2 regions of the Halioxenophilus aromaticivorans genome follow, and region 2 is predicted to be linked to the other one. Evidence: predicted binding sites of a transcription regulator. Region 2 holds the regulator's gene; the other holds the start of a gene.
The links. The regulator FliA, encoded in region 2, starts transcription of late flagellar genes. The targets are predictions, from matches to a motif close to CTAAAGNTNNNNNNNNNNNNGCCGATA.
Positions count from the first base shown of each region.

Region 1 (7,983 bases), 2.3 Mb from region 2:
GGCCGGTGCCCCTTGGGTAGCGCACCGCGCTGGGGCCGGGGTGCTGATAGCAGGCACTGAGCAGCTGCTGACACTCAAATTCATCACTGGGTGCGGCAATGACCATGTTGGGGATGCAGCGTAAAAAGCTGAGGTCAAAGCTGCCCGCGTGGGTGGGACCGTCTTCGCCCACCACACCGGCGCGGTCAATGGCAAAGGTAACATCCAGGTTTTGCAGGGCTACATCGTGCACCAGTTGGTCGTAGGCGCGCTGTAAAAAAGTGGAGTAAATGGCGACTACTGGCTTTTGCCCCTCGCAGGCAAGGCCGGCGGCAAAGGTCACTGCATGCTGCTCGGCAATGGCAACATCGTGGAATTGATCCGGGAATCGTTCGGCAAACTCCACCATACCGCTGCCTTCGCACATGGCTGGAGTAATGGCCGCCAACTGCGGAGATTGCTCTGCCTGCTGGCAAAGCCAGTGGCCAAAAACGGTTTGGTATTTCAGCTTTTTGGATTTACCGGCGGCCGATGGCACCGCCGCTGCCGGAGCCTTAGGCTCAATTTTGTTCAGCGCGTGATAACCCACAGGGTCGGCCTCGGCGGGTTCAAAGCCCCTGCCCTTTTGGGTGATCACATGCAGCAATTTTGGTCCCTTAAGCGCCCTGAGGTTGCTCAAATCGTGCACTAAACGCGGCAAATCGTGGCCGTCGATGGGGCCGATGTAATAAAAGCCCAGCTCTTCGAACAATGTGCCCGGCGAAACCATGCCCTTGACGTGCTCTTCGGTTTTGCGCGCTAGCTCCCAAGCCTGGGGGATTTTCGACAACACGCGCTTACTGCCCTCGCGAAACTCGGTGTAGAGCTTACTGGCCCATATCTTGGAGAAGTAAGTGGCCAAACCGCCGACATTGCGAGAGATCGACATGTTGTTGTCGTTCAGTACGACTAAGACATCGGAGCCCATGTGGGCGATGTGGTTGAGTGCCTCAAATGCCATACCAGCGGTCATAGCGCCATCGCCAATAACGGCGGCCATCTTGCGGTCGCTGCTGGCCATTTCGCTGCCTACCGCCATACCGGCCAGGGCACTCACCGAAGTACTGGAATGGCCCACGCCGAAGGTGTCGTACTCGCTTTCGCCGCGTTTAGGAAAGCCCGCCAAACCATCCAGCTGACGGATGGTTTGCATCATTTCTCGGCGCTGGGTAAGAATTTTGTGCGGATAGGTTTGGTGGCCAACATCCCACACTAGGCGGTCTTCCGGAGTTTTATAAACATAGTGCAAAGCCACTGTGAGCTCTACGACACCGAGGCCTGCGCCAAAATGGCCACCGGTTTTGCCCACGCTGTACAGTAAAAACTCGCGCAACTGCTGTGCCAGCTCTGGCAACTGCGCCTCATCAAGGGCGCGCAGATCCGCAGGGCTCTCGATGCTATCGAGCAGGGGCGTCTCTGGGCGAATGTGAGGTATTTCAGTCGACATAATCAATAAGGCAAACAGCAGTGAATACGTGGTTAGACCCTTGGATTCGAAAGGGCCCATTCAAAAAAGGGGCATTTTAGCGATCATTGGCGTGAATTAATATCACTAACTGCCGGCCGGTCCTTTGCTGGTCGGCCCTGGTAATGCCGGCGCCGATCGGCAGCCGACAACACGGGCTTTAGTGAGCCCGATTCACTATATACCCCGATATATGGCGTAGGTTATCGGCGCGATAATCAAAGCCGGCCAACACATCCAAGGCTTGGCGATGTAGGCTCTGGGCGTATCTTTCTGCCTCTTTAAGCCCCAGTAAAGACACAAACGTGGGCTTGTTCATATCGGCATCGGCGCCTTGCGGTTTGCCCAGGGTACTGGTGTCCGCAGTGACATCCAACACATCGTCTTTTACTTGGAAGGCTAAGCCCACACACTGGGCATATTGCGTTAGTTGTGCAAGCTCGGTGTCATTTGCGCCTGTGGCAACGGCCCCCATGCGCACTGCAGCGCGAATCAATGCACCGGTTTTCAGCCTGTGCATGGTTTCTAATTGGGACTGACTGAGGGTTTGTGACACAGCGTTTAGATCCACGGCTTGGCCCAAAACCATGCCCTGGCTTCCAGAGGCCAGGGCCAACTCCTGCACCAGTTGCACCTTTATTTCGCTGGCCAGTGCCAGTTCTGGGGCCGTCAATATGCGGAAAGCTTCGGCTTGCAGAGCATCACCGGCCAAGATGGCATTGGCTTCACCGTAGGCGATGTGACAACTGGCTTTGCCTCGGCGCAGGTCGTCGTCATCCATGGCGGGCAGATCATCGTGAATAAGACTGTAAGCGTGAATGCACTCTATGGCACAGGCAATGGCATCTAGAGAATCCCTGGCCGGCTCGCCACAGGCTTCGGCGCTGGCAAACGCCAATAATGAGCGCACACGTTTACCGCCATTCATGGCACTGTAGCGCATAGCTTCCGTCAATTTTGCGTTGTCATCCGTGGCGGCTTGCAGCCACTGGTCCAGCGCCAACTCAACTCTGGTTTGGCTGGTCTTTAAGAATTTTTGAAACAAGTTACTGGCTCTGTTGCTTGGCTATGGCGGGGTTTGCTCTGGTGTAGTCTCGGGAATGTAACCGGCTGCGTGGCACCGGTGATCACCTAGCTAGGGCGCGGCCTCATTTTGGTCGAAATCAGTGAGTTTCAACTCGCCTTGCTCGGCCACCAACTTGCTGACCTTTTGTTCAGCATCGGCCAGCTGTAATTGGCACTCACGGGTGAGCTTAACGCCCTGTTCAAACGCTTTTAGCGACGCATCCAGGGTTAAGTCACCGGATTCCAGCTGCTCAATTAGCCCTTCAAGCTCGGCCAATGCAGTTTCGAAATCCATGTTCTTTTTACGGGCTGCCATACCTTTTCCCCATCGGTTATCACGCTGCACCCTACCTAAGCCCAAGGGCGCGGTCAATCGCTTATTGTCACGGATTAGCGCGCCACTGCCAAGGCGTACCAATCGTCCTACACCGCACCTAAACCGCCCGACGCGCCAAATCAGCACGGCCTAAATTTGGGCCTAATGATTCTCTCATCATGGCCGAAGAATAGAGACAAACGGTAACACCAAAATTGCCCGTGTAAGGAGTGGCGTGTGGATTTAGCAACGATTGTCGGTTTATTGGGTGCGATGGGCTTGATTGTCGTCACCATGTTGATGAGTGGCTCGCTGGCCATGTTCATCAACATTCCGTCACTTATTATCGTGGTCGGCGGAAGTATCTTTGCCGTTATGGCTAAATTTGGCTTGGGCCAGTTTTTGGGCGCCATGAAAGTCGCCGGCAAGAGTTTCTCCAACAAAATCGACGATCCCTCCGAGCTGATTAGCGAAATCGTTGAGCTGGCCGACGCCGCCCGTAAAGGTGGCTTGCTGTCGTTGGAGGGGAAGGAAGTCAGCAGCGACTTTTTACAAAAAGGCATCCAACTCTTGGTAGACGGTCACGATGCTGACGTTGTCAAAAGCGTGCTTTCCAAAGATAGAACCATGGCTGAAGAACGCCACGCAAACGGTGCCAAAATTTTCAGCGACATCACCGGTATGGCCCCCGCCATGGGGATGATTGGAACCCTGATCGGACTCGTAGCCATGCTGGCCAACATGAGTGACCCGAAATCCATTGGCCCCGCCATGGCGGTGGCCCTGTTAACCACGCTCTACGGTGCGGTGCTGGCCAACGGTATTACCGAACCCATTGCCGATAAACTTTCTTTACGAGCAGCCGAAGAAGCCATGGTAAAAAATCTGGTTATTGATGCATTGTTGGCCATTCAGGCCGGACAAAACCCACGTGTGATCGACACTATGCTGCGCACTTATTTACCCGAAGGTAAACGCGACAGCGGTGTTGACGAATAATCCGGCCCTAGGAAGTTTACGGCATGAGTGACGAAGAAGAGCATAAGTGCGACTGTCCAGCGGGGTTACCGGCCTGGATGGGCACCTTTGCCGACTTGATGTCGCTGCTGATGTGTTTTTTCGTATTGCTACTCTCGTTTTCCGAGATGGATGCGCAAAAATTTAAGCGTTTGGCCGGCTCCATGGCCAACGCCTTCGGTGTGCAGAATAAAGTCAGTTTGGATGACCCACCCAAGGGCACCAGTATTATTGCCCAGGAATTTAGCCCGGGCATTCCCGAGCCTACGCCATTGAATGTGATATACCAAAACACCGACGACTTTACCGAGATGAACCTAGAAGTCGATTGCCAAATGGAATATGACATCGAACAAGGTGAGGACAGTCGCGACGCCGGTGTCAAAGCCCGAATAAAACAAGAAATAAAAGATTTGGTGGAACAAGCGGAGGCCAAGGCCCAAGACGACGCCACCGAATTGGCCAAAGCCCTGCAAGATCAAATTATTAAGGGCGAGGTAGAAGTCGAAACCCAAAGCCGCAACATCATTATTCGCATTCGAGAAAAAGGCGCATTTAAATCTGGCTCCGCCGATTTGGCAGAAAGTTATTACGATGTATTAAGCGAAGTGCGCGAAGTACTAAAAGACACCCAGGGAGCAATATCAGTCGAGGGGCACACCGATAATATTCCCATTCGCCGGCAGCGGTTCCGCTCCAACTTTGAACTGTCTTCTTCCCGAGCGGTGTCTGTGGCGATGGAATTAATGAAAGGCAGCGTGTTGGACAAGGACCGATTCCAAATTATGGGTTTTGCCGATACCAAACCCTTGGCTAGCAATGACAGCGAAGAAGGCCGCACCCGAAACCGACGCGTGGAAATTGTAGTGCGCCAAAGCCTGGCCGATGAATTATCGGATGCAGATAAAGAAATGCTCAAACAAGACGGCGGTAATTTACTGCGTGATTTGGACTTGGACCCAGACTACTTATTTGAGTTAACACCGGATGAAATCTTTTAAGAACAATAGGTATAGCCATGACAGATGATCGACGCCGTTTCTTCCGCATAGATGACCACATAGGCGTATCTTACCAAATGGTGGAAGAAAACGAATTGATGGGTCAATCGGAACCGCCCCATCAATCAGACATCTTTGGTTTGCTCAACGACCTCGATAAAACCATCGCCTACGAGCTCAATGAAATCAAAGTTAGCGACCCTAAGCTTGCCACGTTGCTAGAGGCTTTCGACCGCAAAATCAATGCATTGGTCAACCAAATGGAGATCGACAACTATTTGGTGCAACGCTTGGCGCACAAAATTCGGCAGGTCAACATCAGTGCCTGCGGTATGGGCTTAGAGGTAGAAGAAGGCCTGCGAGAAGAAGATATTCTACTGGTAGATCTGGTGCTGATCCCCGGTAACATCAACATTTCCACCTACGCTCGGGTAATATCTTCAGAGAAGGTTAGGGACGAGGAATATTACGTACGCATGGATTTCTTTGGTATGGCTAGCAACGACCAAGAATTGCTAATTCAGCACATTGTTCGCCGCCAGGGCCATTTGATACGCTCCAATTGGAATGACTAGGTTGACCTGCCTTCGTTGACCTGCCTGTGTTGCCCTGGGGGCGTGGTTTACACCCTCCTGCATCCTCTTTCATAGATGCCACGCTCAGGTCTTCACCTAAGGCTATACACGCTGTTCAAAAACACCGCTTAGCGTTGAAAAATAGAACAATTTGTTGGCATCGTCATAGAAATGCCATATTCTTTGGCTAGTTTATAGCCGATTGTTTTCCAGACTGACGATTTCGTTAACCCAACCATCGCAACAGGCCAATTGATTGTATCACCGGTCCTGGAAACAGCAGTATTCATAGGTCAACAAGTAAAGTATACAAACGCGCCAGGCACCTCGCCATGGGCGCCCAAATGGAAGGAGTCTCGCCTTCATAAGTCGTATTCGGATTGCCCGTTACACCATTTGTACATCCCTCTACCCGCTGGGGCCCTCCTCGCTCCGGTGCCAGTCTTCACCTCGCTGTAAAAATACCGCCCATTTTCTGCCTGATAGCATTAGCGAACGAGGATTCCTATGGAACCGCGCATACTGCGGCTGAATTCAGCCGGCCAGCCCATCGAATGGCTGCATTGGAAACAAGCTACCTGTCTTTTCGCACGTGACCTGGTGTGTTGGTCCCTGGGTGGCGTGGTGCGCCGCGTCCACGGCGGCTACTCCCGGTTTACCGGTGAGCAAACCACCATGGATTTGCCTGCCATCGTCGCCTGCAATGGTAAGCGCGTTAACCGAGCCCACGTAGTGCCACCGCTCACCAACCGAGCTCTGTTCTCCCGGGACAACTACCAATGCTTATACTGCGGTGGCCACTTTGAGCTGGAACTACTGTCCCGAGACCACATAATCCCAGTGAGTCGCGGCGGCCTAGATACCTGGACCAACGTGGTTGCCGCCTGTAAACGCTGCAATCAGCGTAAGAGCAATTTTTTGCTGTCTGAGATCAGCATGGAGCTTATCGCCCTGCCCTTTAAACCCAATACCGCGGAATATTTAGCGCTGATCAACAGCGACCGAATTAGAGGCGACCAAATGGAGTTTTTAAGCAGCCAATTTTCGCGTAATTCGCGTATTAAAGTAGCGCTATAACCCAAGGCTCCTCAGGGTTTGAAACGCGCTGGCGCTACCAATCTTTTGGGCAGCCTGTGCACCCTTGCATAAATGCACCGGCAAATATCGCGTAGTGAATTCGAGTGCCGTCAAAAGTGGCACCCGCCAAATTGGCAGCATTAAGCTTTGCTTCCTGAATGTTGGCATTGGTGAGATCGGCATTGATTAACTTCGCTTTCCCCATCCAGGTTCTTTCTAATCGAGCCGCGCGCAAGCTCACTGCAGTTAGATTAGCACCAGAAAGCCGCCCCTGGTCAATGTTAGCGCCGTCCATATTGCTGCCAGAAAAATCAACGCCCTGGGCAAACAGTGCCCACGCCGTAATGCCTTCTAAATTAGCGTTTGTAAAAGAGGACGAACGCACATCCGCGTGATTCAAATTGGCTGAGGCAAGATTGGCCCCATCCAAAGAGCATTGCGCGAATTTTACGTAGCTCAAATCAGCATGTCGCAGATCTGCGGCATGGAATTTCACCTTGGAGAATCGCGCACCGGATAAATCAGCGTGTTTTAAATCAACACCGGATAAATCCACATCGGCGCACACCGTTTTTGGCTTTATTTCACAACCGTTAATGACTTGTACACCATCGTAAAAGTCGTCGCTTGCCAGGGCTAACGCACTGCCGAAGACAAGCATTAATAATAACCAATGAAACATAATAATGCCTCGTTAAAAAAAGCGGGATACCCCGCCTAAATCACACAAACTACCAAACTTTCAACAGCTAGGTTTTGGGTAATTTAAAAACCCAAAATGAGCCACCCTGGGCCACGGGCTTGGTCAAATCCGCCATATCTCCGCCCCATAACGGCACCGCGCCACCATAACCCGAGGCAAAACCGATGTACTGCTCACCGTCCAGCTGCCACGTAATTGGACAAGATACGACGCCTGATCCGGTTTGAAACTTCCACAGCTCTTCGCCGGTTTTTTCGTCAAATGCTTTAATAAAACCATCGCTGGTACCGGTAAAGATCAAGCCGCCTTTGGTGGCCAAAACCCCGGCCCATAAAGGCAGTTTTTCTTTATGCGACCATTTTATTTCACTGGATTTTGGATCCACCGCGCGTAGCACTCCAACGTGATCGTCGTACATCTTTTTGATACGAAAACCCTGCCCTAAATAAGCATTACCCTTGCTGTAGTTGACTTCTTCGGTCCAGTAATCTTCTTTCCAGTGATTGGCCCCCATATAGAACCAACCCGTATTCTGGCTATAAGCCATGGGGTTCCAGTTTTTCCCACCCAGAAATGGCGGCGATACTTCTATGGATTTTCCTTTTTCTTCACCCAGCCCAGGCAGCGGTGGCCTTTGCCCTTCTACTTCCACCGGCTTACCGGTTTTGGGGTCTATATGAGTGGCCCAGGTGACGCCATCAACAAAAGGGAAACCGCGTATAAATTTTCCGTTGTCTCTATCAACA
Region 1 covers NZ_AP031496.1:4,520,109-4,528,091, forward strand. Annotated here, with positions in the region: gene dxs (1-deoxy-D-xylulose-5-phosphate synthase) at 1-1,444, opposite strand, end outside; gene ACGHM3_RS19320 (farnesyl diphosphate synthase) at 1,644-2,528, opposite strand; gene ACGHM3_RS19325 (exodeoxyribonuclease VII small subunit) at 2,619-2,864, opposite strand; gene pomA (flagellar motor protein PomA) at 3,102-3,863, shown strand; gene ACGHM3_RS19335 (flagellar motor protein MotB) at 3,887-4,882, shown strand; gene ACGHM3_RS19340 (PilZ domain-containing protein) at 4,900-5,457, shown strand; gene ACGHM3_RS19345 (HNH endonuclease) at 5,965-6,534, shown strand; gene ACGHM3_RS19350 (pentapeptide repeat-containing protein) at 6,569-7,216, opposite strand; gene ACGHM3_RS19355 (methanol/ethanol family PQQ-dependent dehydrogenase) at 7,284-7,983, opposite strand, start outside.
Region 1: the regulator FliA is predicted to act here: its motif matches at 3,027-3,053, upstream of pomA (flagellar motor protein PomA).

Region 2 (7,983 bases):
CCGTTCGCAAGTCGTTAATCAAATGTTTGATTCTCCCAAAGCCTTGGGTGTGTCTGCGGGCATTTTATTTTTAATGGGTTCCATTCCGGGAATGCCACACGTCGCCTTTATCGGTTTGGCTATAGTCTGTGGTGGATTGGCTTGGATGATACACCGCAAAAAAAATATGCCCGAAGTAATCTCTGAAAATGACGAGCCCATGGGGCGTATGGGAGGCGGCAGGGCAGTTCCCACTGCACTGCCAGGCTCCGGTGGCGGTGGCGATATTATTGAAGCTAAACCCGAAAATGTTGAGCTGAGTTGGGAAGACGTACAGCCAGTGGACATGATTGGGTTGGAAGTTGGTTATCGTTTAATCCCGCTGGTAAACAAACCTCAAGGCGGCGAGCTACTGGGCAGAATTAAAGGCATTCGCAAAAAGCTGTCCCAGGATAAAGGCTTCCTAATCCCCAGTGTGCATATCAGAGATAACTTAGACCTAGCGCCGGCGGCCTATCGTATTTTACTGATGGGGGTGAGCATTGGCGAAGGTGAGGTTTATCCAGATCGGGATTTGGCCATTAACCCCGGCCAGGTGCTTGGTGATATTGACGGTATTGCCGGGCAAGACCCAGCGTTTGGCTTGCCTGCGGTTTGGATAGAGCACAACCGCAAAGATCAGGCGCAGTCGCTCGGTTATACCGTGGTGGACACTTCCACCGTAGTGGCCACCCACCTTAATCAATTATTGCAAAAACACATCTACGAGTTAATTGGTCACGAAGAAATTCAGAAGCTGTTGGATCAGCTAGCCAAGTCGTCACCGAAATTGGTTTCTGAGTTAGTGCCAGATAAATTATCACTCAATGCAGTGTTAAAAGTTTGTCAGAATTTATTGAAAGAGCAGGTTTCATTACGTGATTTCCGATCGGTATGTGAATCCCTATTAGAGGCCGCTGAAATAACCACGGATACTGAGCAATTAACCGCACAGGCCCGCGTGGCGCTGGCTCGGCAAATTGTCTACACCATCGCTAGGGGGGACGAACCGCTACCGGTATTAACTCTTCAGCCGAACCTGGAACAGTTATTGCTGAAAGCACATCAACAGGCACAAAAATCTGGCGCTGATGAAACCGGGTTTTTAGAGCCGGGTTTAATTGATGTAATGCAAAACTCTATTCGCGAACAAGTACAGCGACAAGAAGTTGCCAATAAGCCTGCCGTGTTACTGGTGTCTGGCAATATTCGTCGCTTAATTGTCAAAATCGTTCGTGCCATGGGATTGGACGCAACTGTATTGGCCTACGCGGAAATCCCTGAAAGTAAATCCATTAACGTGGATGGCGCAATTTCTGGCAGTCGGGCCTAGGGCGAATCAGGAAGATTAAAATTTATTTTTCGGAGCTTAATTTATGCAAGTGAAACGCTATAAAGCCGCAGATATGCGTCGTGCACTGGAACTCGTACGATCCGACCTAGGTGAAGACGCTGTTATATTATCCAGTAATAATGGAAGAAAGGGCGTCGAGATTTTGGCGACAGCGGACGACTGCCAGCAGCTACTTGATAGTGCCAACAGCCCAGAGCCCACTGCCGAAGAAAAAATTAATGTGTTCGCCAAATACGAATCCGCCGCTGAGCAAGAAGGCTTGGCAATGTTGGACGACTTGTCGTCGACGGCCAATCGATCGTCCGTCAGTGATGAGCAGCAACGCGAATTGGTAAAGGCTGCCAGTGCCGATAAGTCTTATTTGGCGGAGCAATTGGAAAAGCTCGCCGCACAGGTCTCTTTTCCCAACAAAACCGGTGGTATTTCACGCAAGCCACACGTGGTTAAGGCTGAGCGTTCACGCAGCTTGTCGCGTAACGGTTTTAACGGCCGTAGCTCCAATAAACTGATGACAGAATCGGCGAAGGCTTCCGCTACCGCTAGTATCGAAGTCGTGGAAGATTCTGATTTTAGTCAGTCCTTCCGAGTGGCAAGCCAGCAAGCCACGCGTTCCTACGGCGAAATGGCCGGTGATGACTATTTTGTGGAAGACGAGTATTCAGCCATCGAATCTCCGGTACGTTCGAAAACTCGAGATCAAATTCGAGCTGAATTGGAAGCCGAGCGGGCCGAGGCCGCACTCGCCAAAGAACAGCGCGCTAAAGCAGAACAAGCTAAAGTTGAACAAGCAAAGGCGGAACACATCAAGGCCCAGCTTGCAGCCGAGAAAGCCTTGGAAGAGCAGATTAGGAAAGATCTGGAGAGGGAAGAGCAGGCGAGGGTAGAACAAGCCAGAGCAGAGCAAGCTCAATTGGAGCAGGCTCGGCTAAACCAGGGTAATCCACCTCACGCTTTAGTTGACGCGCCAAATCAGCCTGTAGCACAACCCGCAGCGGACGAATTAACCTCAGCGGCTCAAGCAGCTATGGCCATAGTTGAGCCCGTCCCTGCAGTTGCAACGGTGAGCCCTGTAAAACAGGACGATCGCTCACAGGCGCAAATCGACATGCTTAAATCAGAATTGAGCGACATGCGCGAGCTGTTGGAGCTGCAACTTACCCAAACTCGCTTCGCTAATCTTAAAGGCATGCAATTAGCTTGTGACCGTAAGTTAGAGCAAATGGGCTTTGGTCTGCATTTTCGATCTGAATTTCACAACCAATGTGATTTAAGCCGAGTTCGCAAGCAGGACAGAGCTTGGAAGAGAACCATGGATTATGTCATCGAACGGGTTAAAACCGTGGGCTGTGATCTGGCCAGTAGCGGCGGGCAGATAGCCTTTGTTGGCCCAACCGGTGCGGGTAAAACCACAACCATCGCCAAGTTGGCGACGCGCTATGTGCTTAACAACGGCCGCGAGTCTATTGCTTTGGTAACCGTGGACAACGAGCGTCTTGGATCCCAGAGCCAATTGAAATCCCTGGCTAAGATACTGCAAATACCTCTGCGTTCTGTAGCCTGTGCGGATGACTTACCTGAAACACTGGCAAGCCTAGATTATTGCCGGCTGGTATTAATTGATACGCCTGGGGTTAGTGCTGCTGGGATCAATAGCGACCCGTTTATTCAGCGTCTATTTGACATGCCACAAGTCACTAAGCTAGCGGTGTTGGCTTGTAACGCCCAGCAACGCTTTCAAAAAAGTCTGTTGGACGCCCTAGCGGGCAAGCACGTTAGAGCCGCGGTGCTCACCAAAATGGATGAAACAGACTGCTTAGCAGAAACCTTGGATGTTGTGCTAACCGCGAAGATGCCGGTGGCCTACACCACCGATGGTCAGCGCATTCCTAACGATATTGACATCGCGGAAGCTCAGCCATTGGTAACCATGGCCGAAGCCATTGTTGCTAAGCCCGAGGTTGAATCCAACGCAAGTTCCGATGCAGGAACACTGCAAAAACAATCGGCGTAAAACATCGCTGTTGATGTCTTGCGCTACACTCAAGCATGGCCGGCAAGGCCCTTGCTTGGGTCTTGGTAAGATGGCGTTTTCGCCATTATTGATGGAGTTTTTATGAGTCTATCCAGACCCGTACAAGTAATTGCTGTAACCGGCGGAAAGGGCGGCGTTGGTAAAACCAATTTGTCGGTCAACGTTAGCATGGCCTTAGCCGAGATGCAGCGCAGAGTGGTGTTGTTAGATGCCGACTTGGGCCTTGCCAACGTGGATGTGTTATTGGGCGTCAAGTCGCCCCATAATTTATCAGACGTGCTTAATGGAGTGTGTGACTTACGCGATGTGCTGATTGATGCGCCTGGTGGCATCAAGGTCGTCCCGGCCTCGTCCGGTGTGCAACATATGACCCAGCTCAACGCGCAGCAACACGCTGCGTTGATTAATGCGTTTAGCGATCTAGACCAGCAGCTCGATGTTTTGGTAATTGATACGGCTGCGGGCATATCCGATACGGTGGTGAGTTTTGTTACCGCCTCCCACGAGGTTGTGGTGGTGGTGTGCGATGAGCCGTCTTCTATTACCGATGCCTACGCCTTAATCAAGCTGGTCAGTACCGAGTATCACCAAACTCGTTTTCGAGTGGTAGCGAATATGACGCGCACACTTAACGAGGGGCAGAACCTGTTCAACAAACTGCAACTAGTTTGCGATCGTTTTCTGGATGTGACTTTGCAGTACATCGGTCATATACCTTTTGACGAAAATGTCCGCAAAGCCGTACAAAAACAAACGCCATTATTAACCTATGCGCCACGTTGTCGTGCATCCCAAGCGATTCGCGGTATTGCCGAGAAAATGATCGACTGGCCTTTGCCAACTGGTCCTCGGGGTCACCTCGAATTCTTTGTAGAACGGCTTTTACATACGGCGCAGATGAGGCTCTGATTATGGCAGTACTCGACGGATTAGCTATGTACGATCAAGCGCAACCAGCCCCCCAAGTAGATATTGAACAATACGCGCCGTTGGTAAAGAGAATTGCACATCATATGATGATGCGGATGCCGGCCAGCGTGCAAGTGGAAGATTTGATCCAGGCGGGCATGATCGGTTTATTGGAAGCCTCTACTAAATACGATGCATCTAAGGGCGCCAGTTTTGAAACCTACGCAGGCATTCGTATTCGCGGTGCCATCGTTGATGAAATGCGCCGTGGCGACTGGGCGCCCCGGTCTGTGCACCGCAATGCACGGCGGGTGCAAGAGGCTATGTCTCAGGTGGAATCTCGCACCGGGCGTGACGCCACCGACCAGGAAGTCGCCGCAGAGCTGGAAGTGTCGTTGGACGAATACCACAGCATTCTGCAAGACAGTTCCGGTACGCGGTTATTCAGTTACGAAGAAGCCGTCGGCGATGACGACAGCCGTGTAGCCCAGGATACCAGTGTGGCGGCTTGCCAAAACCCCCATCAAGGAATTCAGCGCGAAAGTTTAAAGCAATCGCTTGCCCAGGCGATAAAGTCTTTACCAGAGCGTGAACAATTAGTGCTGGCACTGTACTACGACGAAGAACTGAACCTTAAAGAGATCGGCCAAATATTAGGCGTCAGTGAATCTCGAGTGAGCCAAATCCATAGCCAGGCGGCCTTGCGTTTGCGAGGACGGCTACAGGAATGGGCGCCGGAGAACAGTTAACCCGTTATCTACCCGGAAATGGCAGTTGAGCTGTTTTGATGGCACTAACTGCAGGGGTACTAGTTTGGTGTTTGTGGCTAACTTAAAGAAAGGCCCAACCGTAAGATGACCAGTTGGCACTTTGCTCATTATTGCTAATGAATGATAAAAAGCGTTCAAATCATGCCGTTTAAGAGCGGACTCTTACAATTTATCCTAAGTCGTAAAAGTCCTTGTCCTAAAAACTGGATACCGCTCAATCACCTACTAGACTAATAAAATGATCAGTTCCCCTACCAGGGCCTATGGAGGTTACATTGGATAAAAATATGAAAATCCTCATCGTTGATGACTTTTCAACTATGAGGCGGATCATTAAAAACCTGTTGCGCGATCTGGGTTTTACCAATACCCAGGAGGCCGATGATGGACAAACGGCATTGCCCATGCTGAAAAACGGTGACTTCGACTTTTTAGTTACCGATTGGAATATGCCTGGTATGACCGGAATCGAGTTACTGCGACAGGTACGTGCCGACGAAAGGCTAAATGCGTTACCGGTATTGATGGTCACGGCTGAAGCGAAACGCGAACAAATCGTAGAGGCGGCACAGTGTGGCGTTAACGGTTACGTAGTTAAACCTTTCACCGCCCAAGCGCTAAAAGAAAAAATCGAGAAAATCTTTGAGCGTGTGAGCTAAGTTGGAGTAGACACCTACTATGGATTCACATCCTGTTGATCCCGGCACGGACGAGGTTATTGCCGAACTTCGTGCCTGTGCCAGTACCTTGGTTGAAAAACTCAATAACGATGAGTATTTACAAGCCAGCGAAGTTATCTCCAAACTCAACCACTCCCGTGACAACCTAGTTTTTAACAGCGTTGGGCGGTTAACGCGTGCCCTGCACAGCGCGATTGTCAATTTTAATGTAGACGGCCAGTCCGAGGCCAAGGCGCCCAGCGATCGCTCTCAAATGACCGATGCCAGTGACAGGTTGCACTACGTTTTAGAGTTAACACAAACTGCCGCTGATAAAACCATGGATAAAGTTGAGGCGTCGGCGCCGATCGCCGATGCCTTGAGTAGCGAATCTCAGGCCTTGCGCCAGGAGTGGAGCCGGATTAAGCGCCGGGAAATGGACGCTGAAGAATTCAGCGCTTTGTACTATCGCATGGATCAATTTTTGGAAAAAATTGAAGGTGGCGCTGAACAACTGAACAGAAACCTGCAAGAAATTATTCTAGAGCAGGGTTATCAGGACCTAACTGGCCAAGTACTGAAAAAGGTCATTGGTTTGGTTTCGGATGTGGAAACTGAGCTGGTCAATCTGGTTCGAATCGCGGGCCACGTAGAAGATATTGCAGGTTTTGATTCAACCGCCGATATCAATGAGAACAAGAACGAAACATCAGACTCTAGCGGAGAAGGCCCTCAGATACACGCCGACAAACGTGACGATGTCGTTAAAAACCAAGATGAAGTAGACGATCTGCTCTCAAGCTTGGGTTTTTGATGCCGATGTTTAAAGAACTAAACAAACGGTAATAGGTTAGAGGAACATTGAATGTTCGGTGATGACGAAGAGATACTGCAGGACTTCCTAGTCGAGGCAGGCGAAATTCTCGAATTACTTTCCGAGCAGCTGGTGGAGTTGGAGCAGCGTCCTGACGACAAAGATTTGCTGAATGCAATCTTCCGTGGCTTTCACACGGTAAAGGGTGGTGCGGGATTCTTACAGCTTAATGCCATGGTGGACTGCTGCCATGTAACGGAAAACTTGTTCGATATTCTTCGTAACGGCCAGCGCGATGTGACGCCGGAATTAATGGACGTGGTGTTGCAGTCATTGGACACCGTCAACAGTCAATTCCAAGAGATTCAATCCCGCCAGGAGCCAACGCCTGCAGACCCGGCGATTATTAAACTACTCGAGCGTCTAGTTGCCGGTGAAGATATCTCCGCCGATGGTGAGCCTGCTGAAGCGAGCGCGGTAGAGCCTGCAGCTGAAATAGTAGTTACACCTGCTGCTGACACTAGCGATGCCGATTTTGAAAACCTTTTGGACAACATCGAAAGCGAACCTGCGTCTGCAGTAGAGCCGCCAGTAACTCAAAGCGCACCAGGCAGTGCCGGCGGCGACATCAGCGAAGATGAGTTCGAGGATTTACTCGATCAGATACACGGTAAGGGCAAAGGCCCAGGGGCAACCGCGCCTGCTACAAGTGACGAGACCGGTGCGATTCCCGAACCAGAAGCTGCTCCGGCTACTCCGGCGGCCGCTGGCGATGATGTTATTACTGAAGACGAGTTTGAAGCCCTTTTAGATCAGCTGCATGGTGAGGGCCAAGCGCCCGGAGCCGGTGACACGCCCGCGCCCGCAGCCAACGCTGAACCAGCAGCTGCTGCGCCCAGCAGTGATAATATTTCCGACGACGAGTTCGAGGCTCTACTCGATCAATTACACGGTAAAGGTAAGGGGCCGACTGCTGGAGCGCCAGCCGCCAGCACGCCACCTCCCGCTGCGCAGCAAACCTCATCTGTACCGCCGGTGGAGCCAGCTCCTACTACACCAACGCCACCGCCAGCGGCGGTACCGCCGGCCAAACCTGCGGCTAGTTCTTCTCCCGCTGCAAAACCGGCCCCAGGCAAACCCGAATTAAAGGCAGTGTCCGGTGGCGCCAAGCCCGCCGCGCCTGCAGTGAAAGCGCCCACGCCGCCCGGCAAAGACAGCGGCGCAGCCGCGGCCGAAGCGACGGTTCGCGTTGATACTCAACGCCTAGACGACATCATGAATATGGTTGGCGAACTCGTATTGGTTCGCAATCGGTTGGTTCGCCTGGGCGATGAACGCAGTGACGAGACTCTGTCCAAAGCCGTGTCTAACCTGGATGTGGTCACAGCCGATTTACAATCCGCTGTAATGAAAACGCGGATGCAACC
Region 2 covers NZ_AP031496.1:2,227,559-2,235,541, forward strand. Annotated here, with positions in the region: gene flhA (flagellar biosynthesis protein FlhA) at 1-1,351, shown strand, start outside; gene ACGHM3_RS09680 (DEAD/DEAH box helicase family protein) at 1,395-3,383, shown strand; gene ACGHM3_RS09685 (MinD/ParA family protein) at 3,486-4,313, shown strand; gene ACGHM3_RS09690 (RNA polymerase sigma factor FliA) at 4,340-5,062, shown strand; gene cheY (chemotaxis response regulator CheY) at 5,359-5,742, shown strand; gene ACGHM3_RS09700 (protein phosphatase CheZ) at 5,762-6,556, shown strand; gene ACGHM3_RS09705 (chemotaxis protein CheA) at 6,608-7,983, shown strand, end outside.